DNA from 3 places in the Kitasatospora sp. NPDC056800 genome. Region 3 is predicted to be linked to each of the others. Evidence: riboswitches for the same ligand, from Rfam matches in the RefSeq annotation. Region 3 holds a riboswitch; each other region holds the start of a gene.

Region 1 (2,257 bases), on a different contig from region 3:
GCCGTCTCGGCGGTCTTCGGGGTGTCGATCGGCACACTGATCGGCGCGGTGATCAGCCGGATCCCCCGCCCCAGCCTCACCGGCCTGCCGCACCGGGCCTGAGCCGGTCGGAACCAGGCACGAGCCGGGCCCGAGCCAAGCCGGACCCGGGACCGGTAGGGGCCGGAACCGGGCCCCGGGGCGCGCGGAGGTGCGCCCCGGAGCCTGGAGTCTCGGAACCCGAGGTTCGGAACCCGTGACCAGGGAACCCCGGAACCTCGGAATCCGAGAGCCTCGGAACCCCCGTCAGGGCTGGCGCAGGGCCTCGGTGAGCCGGTGGGCCGCCTCGACGACGGCCTGGGAGAGCTGGGCGCCGGGGTGGCGGCTGAGCCGTTCGATCGGCCCGGAGACCGTGACGGCGGCCACCACCCGGTTGGACTGGCCGCGGACGGGCGCGGCCACGGAGGCGACCCCGACCTCGCGCTCGCCGACGGACTGGGCCCAGCCGCGGCGCCGCACGCCGCTCAGCGCGGTGGCGGTGAAGCGGGCCCCTTGCAGGCCGCGGTGGAGGCGCTCGGGTTCCTCCCAGGCGAGCAGGATCTGGGCGGCGGAGCCGACCTTCATGGGGAGGGTGACCCCCACCGGAACGGTGTCGCGCAGGCCGGTGAGCCGCTCGGCGGCGGCCACGCAGATGCGGACCTCGCCCTGCCGCCGGTAGAGCTGGGCGCTCTCGCCGGTGGCGTCCCGCAGCTGGGCGAGGACCGAGCCGGCCGCGGCCAGCAGCCGGTCCTCACCGGCGGCCGCCGAGAGCTCGCCGAGGCGGGGGCCGAGCATGAACCGGCCCTGCACGTCCCGGCTGACCAGGCGGTGGTGTTCGAGTGCGACGGCCAGCCGGTGGGCGGTGGGCCGCGCCATGCCGGTGGCCGCGACGAGGCCGCCCAGGGTGGCGGGCCCGGCCTCCAGAGTGCCGAGGATCGAGGTGACCTTGTCGAGCACGCCGACGCCGCTCGTGTTCTCCATGGGATGGGTACTCCAGTCTCAAGGCCCGGGAGCAGCGGGTCCGCGCTGCTCACGGCGGCTCCTGGCGGGGAGCCGGGGGGTGTGGTCAGCGAGGACAGGCCGGAGAAGTCGGCCGATTGCCTGCGCCGGGCACGAGACGGGTACGCGAAAGGACCGGGGCGGGAAGCGCCCGGGCGAAGGACAGCACAGAGAGCACCGTGTCTCCTCATCTTTCCCGCGCCACAGTGGCGACAGGCCGGAGTTGGCACTGCCCCCGCCAACACGGCGCGTACTTCGGACGCCGGGTCGAACGGGGAGTTGCCGGGGCTTCGTAGGGCCGGTCCCTCCACCCCTCTGGATGATTCGCCAGGAACGATACAAGACATCCGGGGCGGGTCGGCAAGTCCCCCCACCCTCGACCCGCCCTCGGCCACGCCCCGCGGGGCCGGTTCAGCGGTGGCGCGGCCCCGACAGGCCGGTGCACGGGGCCCCGTCCGGGCTGCCGGGGAGGGTCGCGTCCCAGGCGTGGAGGGCGGCGAGGGCGGCGGTGCGCTCGCGGTCCGTGGGCCGGGTGCCCTCGGGGCCGAGCAGGTAGTCGGCGACCGGGGTGAGCAGCAGGGTGGCGTCGCCGGCCGGGAGCAGCAGCGCCTCGTCCCACTGGTGCCGGATGACGGTGCGGCGCAGCAGCGTGCCGTGGCGCGGCGAGGTGCCGTGGCACGGCGGGGTGCCGGCAGAGGTCCGGCGGCGGAGTTCGGGGGCGACCTCGGCCTCCAGGACGGTGCGGACGTCCCGCAGGGCGCCGAGCGGCACGTGCTCGGCGGCGAGGTCGAGGAGGGCGGCGGCCTCCGGGGCGAGCCGGTAGGCGGCGACCACCGCGGCGGTCTCGACGGGCTCGTAGGGCTGCCCGGCGAGCCGGGCCACGTCGATCACGTCGCCCGCGAGGAAGGTGCGCCCGAGCCCTTCCTCGGCGAGGGCGATCAGGCATTCGACGTGGTCGTCGGCGGCCAGGTAGGGGCGGACCGGGACGGTGGCGAGGTCGCCGGGGAGCGCGGCGGTCGCGACCCGCACCTGGTACCACGGGTCGAGCAGCGGGTCCCCGGCCGGCCAGCGCAGGGTGACGGCGGTGTGCCGGGGGCGCTCGCCGAGCAGGGTGACCTCCACGGACTCCACCGGGTGGTCGGTGACCAGCCGGTTGACGGCCTGCCAGAGCGAGGCCTCGGTGGGGCTGACGAGGCTGAGCTCGGCCAGCGGCCGGGGCAGGTCGGGCGGGTAGTAGCCG
Region 2 (2,257 bases), on a different contig from region 3:
TGGCGCTCATGACTCTCCTAGCGGGGGCGGGGCCTATCGGGTGGTTCAGGCGGACACGAGGCCGGCGGCGCGGAACGAGTCCAGCGTCGGGCGGATGACGGCGGTCATCCCGGAATCGGAGACGGCGTCCAGGGTCTTCAGCCCGTCGCCGGTGTTGATCGCGACGGTCTCCTTGGCCGGGTCCAGCTGCCCGGTCTCGACCAGCTTCTTCAGCACGCCGACGGTCACCCCGCCCGCGGTCTCGGCGAAGATCCCCTCGGTCCGCGCCAGCAACCGGATCGCCGCCACGACCTCGGCGTCCGTGACGTCCTCCACCGCGCCACCGGTACGGCGGGCGATATCCAGCACGTACGGGCCGTCGGCCGGGTTGCCGATCGCCAGCGACTTGGCGATGGTGTCCGGCTTCACCGGCTTGATCACGTCCCGGCCGGCCTTGAACGCGGCCGACACCGGCGAGCAGCCCTCCGCCTGGGCGCCGAAGACCTTGTACGGCCGGTCCTCGACCAGGCCGAGCCTGATCAGCTCCTGGAGCCCCTTGTCGATCTTCGTCAGCTGCGAGCCCGAGGCGATCGGGATCACGATCTGCTCCGGCAGCCGCCAGCCGAGCTGCTCGCAGATCTCGTACGCCAGCGTCTTGGAGCCCTCGCCGTAGTACGGCCGCAGGTTCACGTTGACGAAGCCCCAGCCCTCGCCGGCCGGGTCGCCGATCAGCTCCGAGCAGAAGCGGTTCACGTCGTCGTAGTTGCCCTCGATGCCGACCAGCTCGCCGCCGTACACCCCGGCCATGACGACCTTGCCCTGCTCCAGGTCGTGCGGGATGAACACGCAGGACCGGAACCCGGCCCGGGCCGCCGCCGCACCCACCGCGCCGGCCAGGTTGCCGGTGGAGGAGCAGGACAGCGTGGTGTAGCCGAACGCCCGGGCCGCCTCGATCGCACACGCGACCACCCGGTCCTTGAACGAGTGCGTCGGGTTCCCGGAGTCGTCCTTGACGTGCAGCTGGGCGGTGAAACCGAGCTCCCGGCCCAGGTTGTCCGCCTTCACCAGCGGGGTCCACCCCGGGTTCAGGTTCGGCTTGGACGCCACGTCGGCCGGCACCGGCAGCAGCGGCGCGTACCGCCAGATGGAGGCCGGACCGGCCTCGATCCGCTTGCGCAGCTCCTCGGCGCCCTCGCTGCCGAACTCGTAGGCGATCTCCAGCGGGCCGAAGCACTCCAGGCACGCGAAGCTGGGGCCGAGCGGGAAGCGGGTGCCGCACTCGCGACAGGACAGCGCGGCGGCCGGGCCGAGGTCGACGGAAACAGGTGCGGCAGTGTCGATAGCCATGATGGCGAGGCCTCTCTCCTCATCTTCCCCGTGGCGCGGTCGCGACACGGGACGGAATTGGCACCTGTCCCGCCGGGGCCTGTCGACAGACAGCCGCGCGAGAAGGTTGCCGGGACGTCAACGGGCCGTTCCCTCAGTCCCTCTGGATGAGCTTGTGAAATTGTGGTGGTGCTCAACGGAGACCCCGGCGTGCAAAGGTCCGACCGCTGTACGAAGACTGTATCCGAAGGCGTCAAACCTGAACGGGACCGTCCGCCAAGCGAGATGACCCGTCCCACCGACCTCGCCGAGGAGATCTCCGTGCCCGCCGAACCGACTCCCGCGCTCCTCCCGCAGGCGGCGTCCTGGCTGCGCCGCCGCTCCTGGAGCGCGGCCGACCGGCCGGTCCGCACCCTGCTCGACGCCAAGGAGCGCACCGGTCGCACGGTCAGCGTGGTCCTCCCCGCCCTGGACGAGGAGGCCACCGTCGGCGACATCGTCCGCACCATCCGCCGCGAGCTGATGGAACGCCTCCCGCTCGTCGACGAACTCGTCGTCGTCGACTCCGGCTCCACCGACGCCACCGCCGCCGTCGCCGCCGAGGCCGGCGCCCGGGTCGAGCACCGCGACGCCGTCCTGCCCCGGCTGCCCGCCGTCCCCGGCAAGGGCGAGGTGCTCTGGCGCTCGCTGCTGGTCACCCACGGCGACATCGTCTGCTTCGTCGACGCCGACCTGCGCGAGTTCGACCCGGCCTTCGTCTCCGGCATCGTCGGCCCGCTGCTCACCGACGAGTCCATCCAACTGGTCAAGGCCATGTACGACCGCCCGCTGGAGTCGGAGGGCGCCGTCCTACCCGCCGGCGGCGGCCGGGTCACCGAACTCGTCGCCCGCCCCCTGCTCAACCTCCACTGGCCGGAACTCGCCGGTTTCGTCCAGCCGCTCGGCGGCGAGT
Region 3 (2,257 bases):
GGCCGAGGTCATCCCGGGCCGGCTCAACAAGGTCCCGGGCGTGGCCCACACCGAGACCCAGATCGCCTTCCGCACCTACTCCCAGCACGACCTGGAGGCCGCCTTCGCCCTCGGCCTGGACGAGTAGCGGTCAGCCCTCGGCGCGCCGGCCCCGCTCGACCTGCACGGTGGCGACGCAGCGCCCGCCCTCGTTGCGGTAGTTCCACGCCGCGCCCTCCGTGACCAGCTCCCGGACGGCGGTCAGGAAGCGGTCGACGTGCTCGTCCGGCGTCCCGGCGCCGAAGCTCACCCGGATCGCGTTCAGGCTGCGCTCGCCCGGCAGCGACGGCTCGGGCGCACCACACTCGGACGGTGCCTCGTCCTCGTCGCCCAGCAGCGTGCGCACCAGCGGGTGGGCGCAGAACAGGCCGTCGCGCACCCCGATGCCGTACTCGGCGGACAGCGCGGCGGAGAAGTGCGAGCTGTTCCAGTCCCGGACGACGAAGGACAGCACGCCCACCCGGGCGGAGCCCTCGCCGAACAGGTTCAGCACCTTGACCTGCGGGATCTCGGCCAGCCCGGCCGTCAGCCGGGCGATCAGCTGCTGCTCGCGGGCCTCCAGCCCGTCGAAGCCGGCCTCGGTCAGCGCCCGGCAGGCCGAGGCGATCGCGTAGGCGCCGATGACGTTCGGCGAGCCGGCCTCGTGCCGGGCCGGGCCGGTGTGCCACTGCACGGCCACCGAGCCGTCGGCCTCCCGGGCCACCGTCCGGGTCGCCCCGCCGCCGGCCAGGTACGGCTCGGCCGCGTCCAGCCAGTCCGCCCGGCCGGCCAGCACCCCGGCGCCGAACGGCGCGTAGATCTTGTGGCCGGAGAAGGCGATCCAGTCGACGTCCAGCTCGCGCACCGAGACCCGGTGGTGCGGCGCCAGCTGGGCGGCGTCCAGCACCACCCGGGCGCCGTGCCGGTGCGCGGTCGCGGTCAGCTCGGCGACCGGCCACAGCTCGCCGGTCACGTTGGAGGCGCCGGTGACGCAGAGCAGCTTGGGGCCCTCGGGCGCCTCGGCGAGCGCGGCGTCCAGCGCGGCCACCGCCTCGGCCCGCGAGCGCGGCGCCCGCAGGTAGGTGACGTCCAGTCCGGCGTGCGCCCAGGGCAGCAGCGAGGCGTGGTGCTCGGTCTCGAAGGCGAACACCCGGGTGCCGGCCGGGACGGCGGAGGCCAGCAGGTTGAGCGAGTCGGTGGTGGCCCGGGTGAAGACCACCTGGTCGCCCTCGCGCAGGTCGAGGAACTCGCCGACGGTGCGGCGGCTCTGCTCGAACAGGTCGGTGGACAGCTGGGAGAGGTACCCGGCCCCGCGGTGGACGCTGCCGTAGTACGGCGCGTAGGCGGCGACGTCGTCCCACACCCGCTGGAGCGCCGGCGAGCTCGCCGCGTAGTCGAGCGCCGCGTAGCCGACCTTCTCACCGCTGGCGAGCGGGACCTGGACGTCGGCGCCGAGGACGGCGAGCGGGGTGCGGATTTCGGTGGCCAGAGACATGGGGATGCACTCCTTCTGGGGCAAGGGACCCCGGGAGTGCTAGTCGTCGGGCGTCCGCGCTTGTCGCACGGACGGCTTGCCGTGACGACCCGGTCCTCACCCAGGGCACCCCGCCACGGACGGAGGGTTGCCGGACAGCCAGCTGGGGCTTCGCGCTGTCACTCATGACCTGGCGAAGACTCTAGGCCGGGTCCACCGGGTGGTCAAACGGGCATCCAGCATCCGGACAGCACGGGAGCCCGCACCGGCGTACCGGCACGGGCTCCCCAACTACCGCCTCAGGCCCGGCTGGTGGCCTCCGACCAGCGCCGCAGCAGGTCCTGCGCGGCACCGGAGTCGATCGCCTTCGCGGCCCGCTCCATGCCGGCCGCCAGCTGCTCGGTGAGCGGCGCGTCGCCCAGTTCCAGCGCGACCAGCGCCGCCGCCGTGTTCAGCAGGACGGCGTCCCGCACCGGCCCGTGCTCGCCGGCCAGCAGCCGCCGCGCGACCTCGGCGTTGTACGAGGCGTCCGCCCCGCGCAACGCCTCGATGCCGACCAGCTCGATGCCCACGTCCCGCGGGTCGAAGGTGGACTCGGTGACGACCCCGTCGCGCACCAGCCAGACCTGCGAGGTGGTGGTGATGGTCAGCTCGTCCAGCCCGTCGTCGCCGCGGAAGACCAGCGCGGTGGCGCCCCGCCGGGCCAGCACCCCGGCGATCAGCCCGGACAGCCGGGTGTCGAAGCAGCCGATGGCGTGCGCGGTG

What was found. A riboswitch is a leader RNA that binds a small molecule or an ion and turns the genes downstream of it on or off. The one in region 3 is predicted to bind S-adenosylmethionine.
Region 1: linked by a shared signal. The riboswitch ahead of ACFRQN_RS24405 (IclR family transcriptional regulator) and the one ahead of ACFRQN_RS03040 (aminotransferase class V-fold PLP-dependent enzyme) in region 3 are both predicted to bind S-adenosylmethionine.
Region 2: linked by a shared signal. The riboswitch ahead of thrC (threonine synthase) and the one ahead of ACFRQN_RS03040 (aminotransferase class V-fold PLP-dependent enzyme) in region 3 are both predicted to bind S-adenosylmethionine.

What each region holds. Positions count from the first base shown of each region.
Region 1 is NZ_JBHUAL010000119.1:18,605-20,861, forward strand. It holds gene ACFRQN_RS24400 (threonine/serine exporter family protein) at 1-102, shown strand, start outside; gene ACFRQN_RS24405 (IclR family transcriptional regulator) at 286-999, opposite strand; SAM riboswitch class I at 1,202-1,343, opposite strand; gene ACFRQN_RS24410 (hypothetical protein) at 1,429-2,257, opposite strand, start outside.
Region 2 is NZ_JBHUAL010000335.1:364-2,620, forward strand. It holds gene ACFRQN_RS39590 (MoaD/ThiS family protein) at 1-10, opposite strand, end outside; gene thrC (threonine synthase) at 46-1,326, opposite strand; SAM riboswitch class I at 1,343-1,479, opposite strand; gene ACFRQN_RS39600 (glucosyl-3-phosphoglycerate synthase) at 1,591-2,257, shown strand, end outside.
Region 3 is NZ_JBHUAL010000007.1:11,110-13,366, forward strand. It holds gene ACFRQN_RS03035 (Lrp/AsnC family transcriptional regulator) at 1-127, shown strand, start outside; gene ACFRQN_RS03040 (aminotransferase class V-fold PLP-dependent enzyme) at 131-1,513, opposite strand; SAM riboswitch class IV at 1,565-1,683, opposite strand; gene trpD (anthranilate phosphoribosyltransferase) at 1,792-2,257, opposite strand, start outside.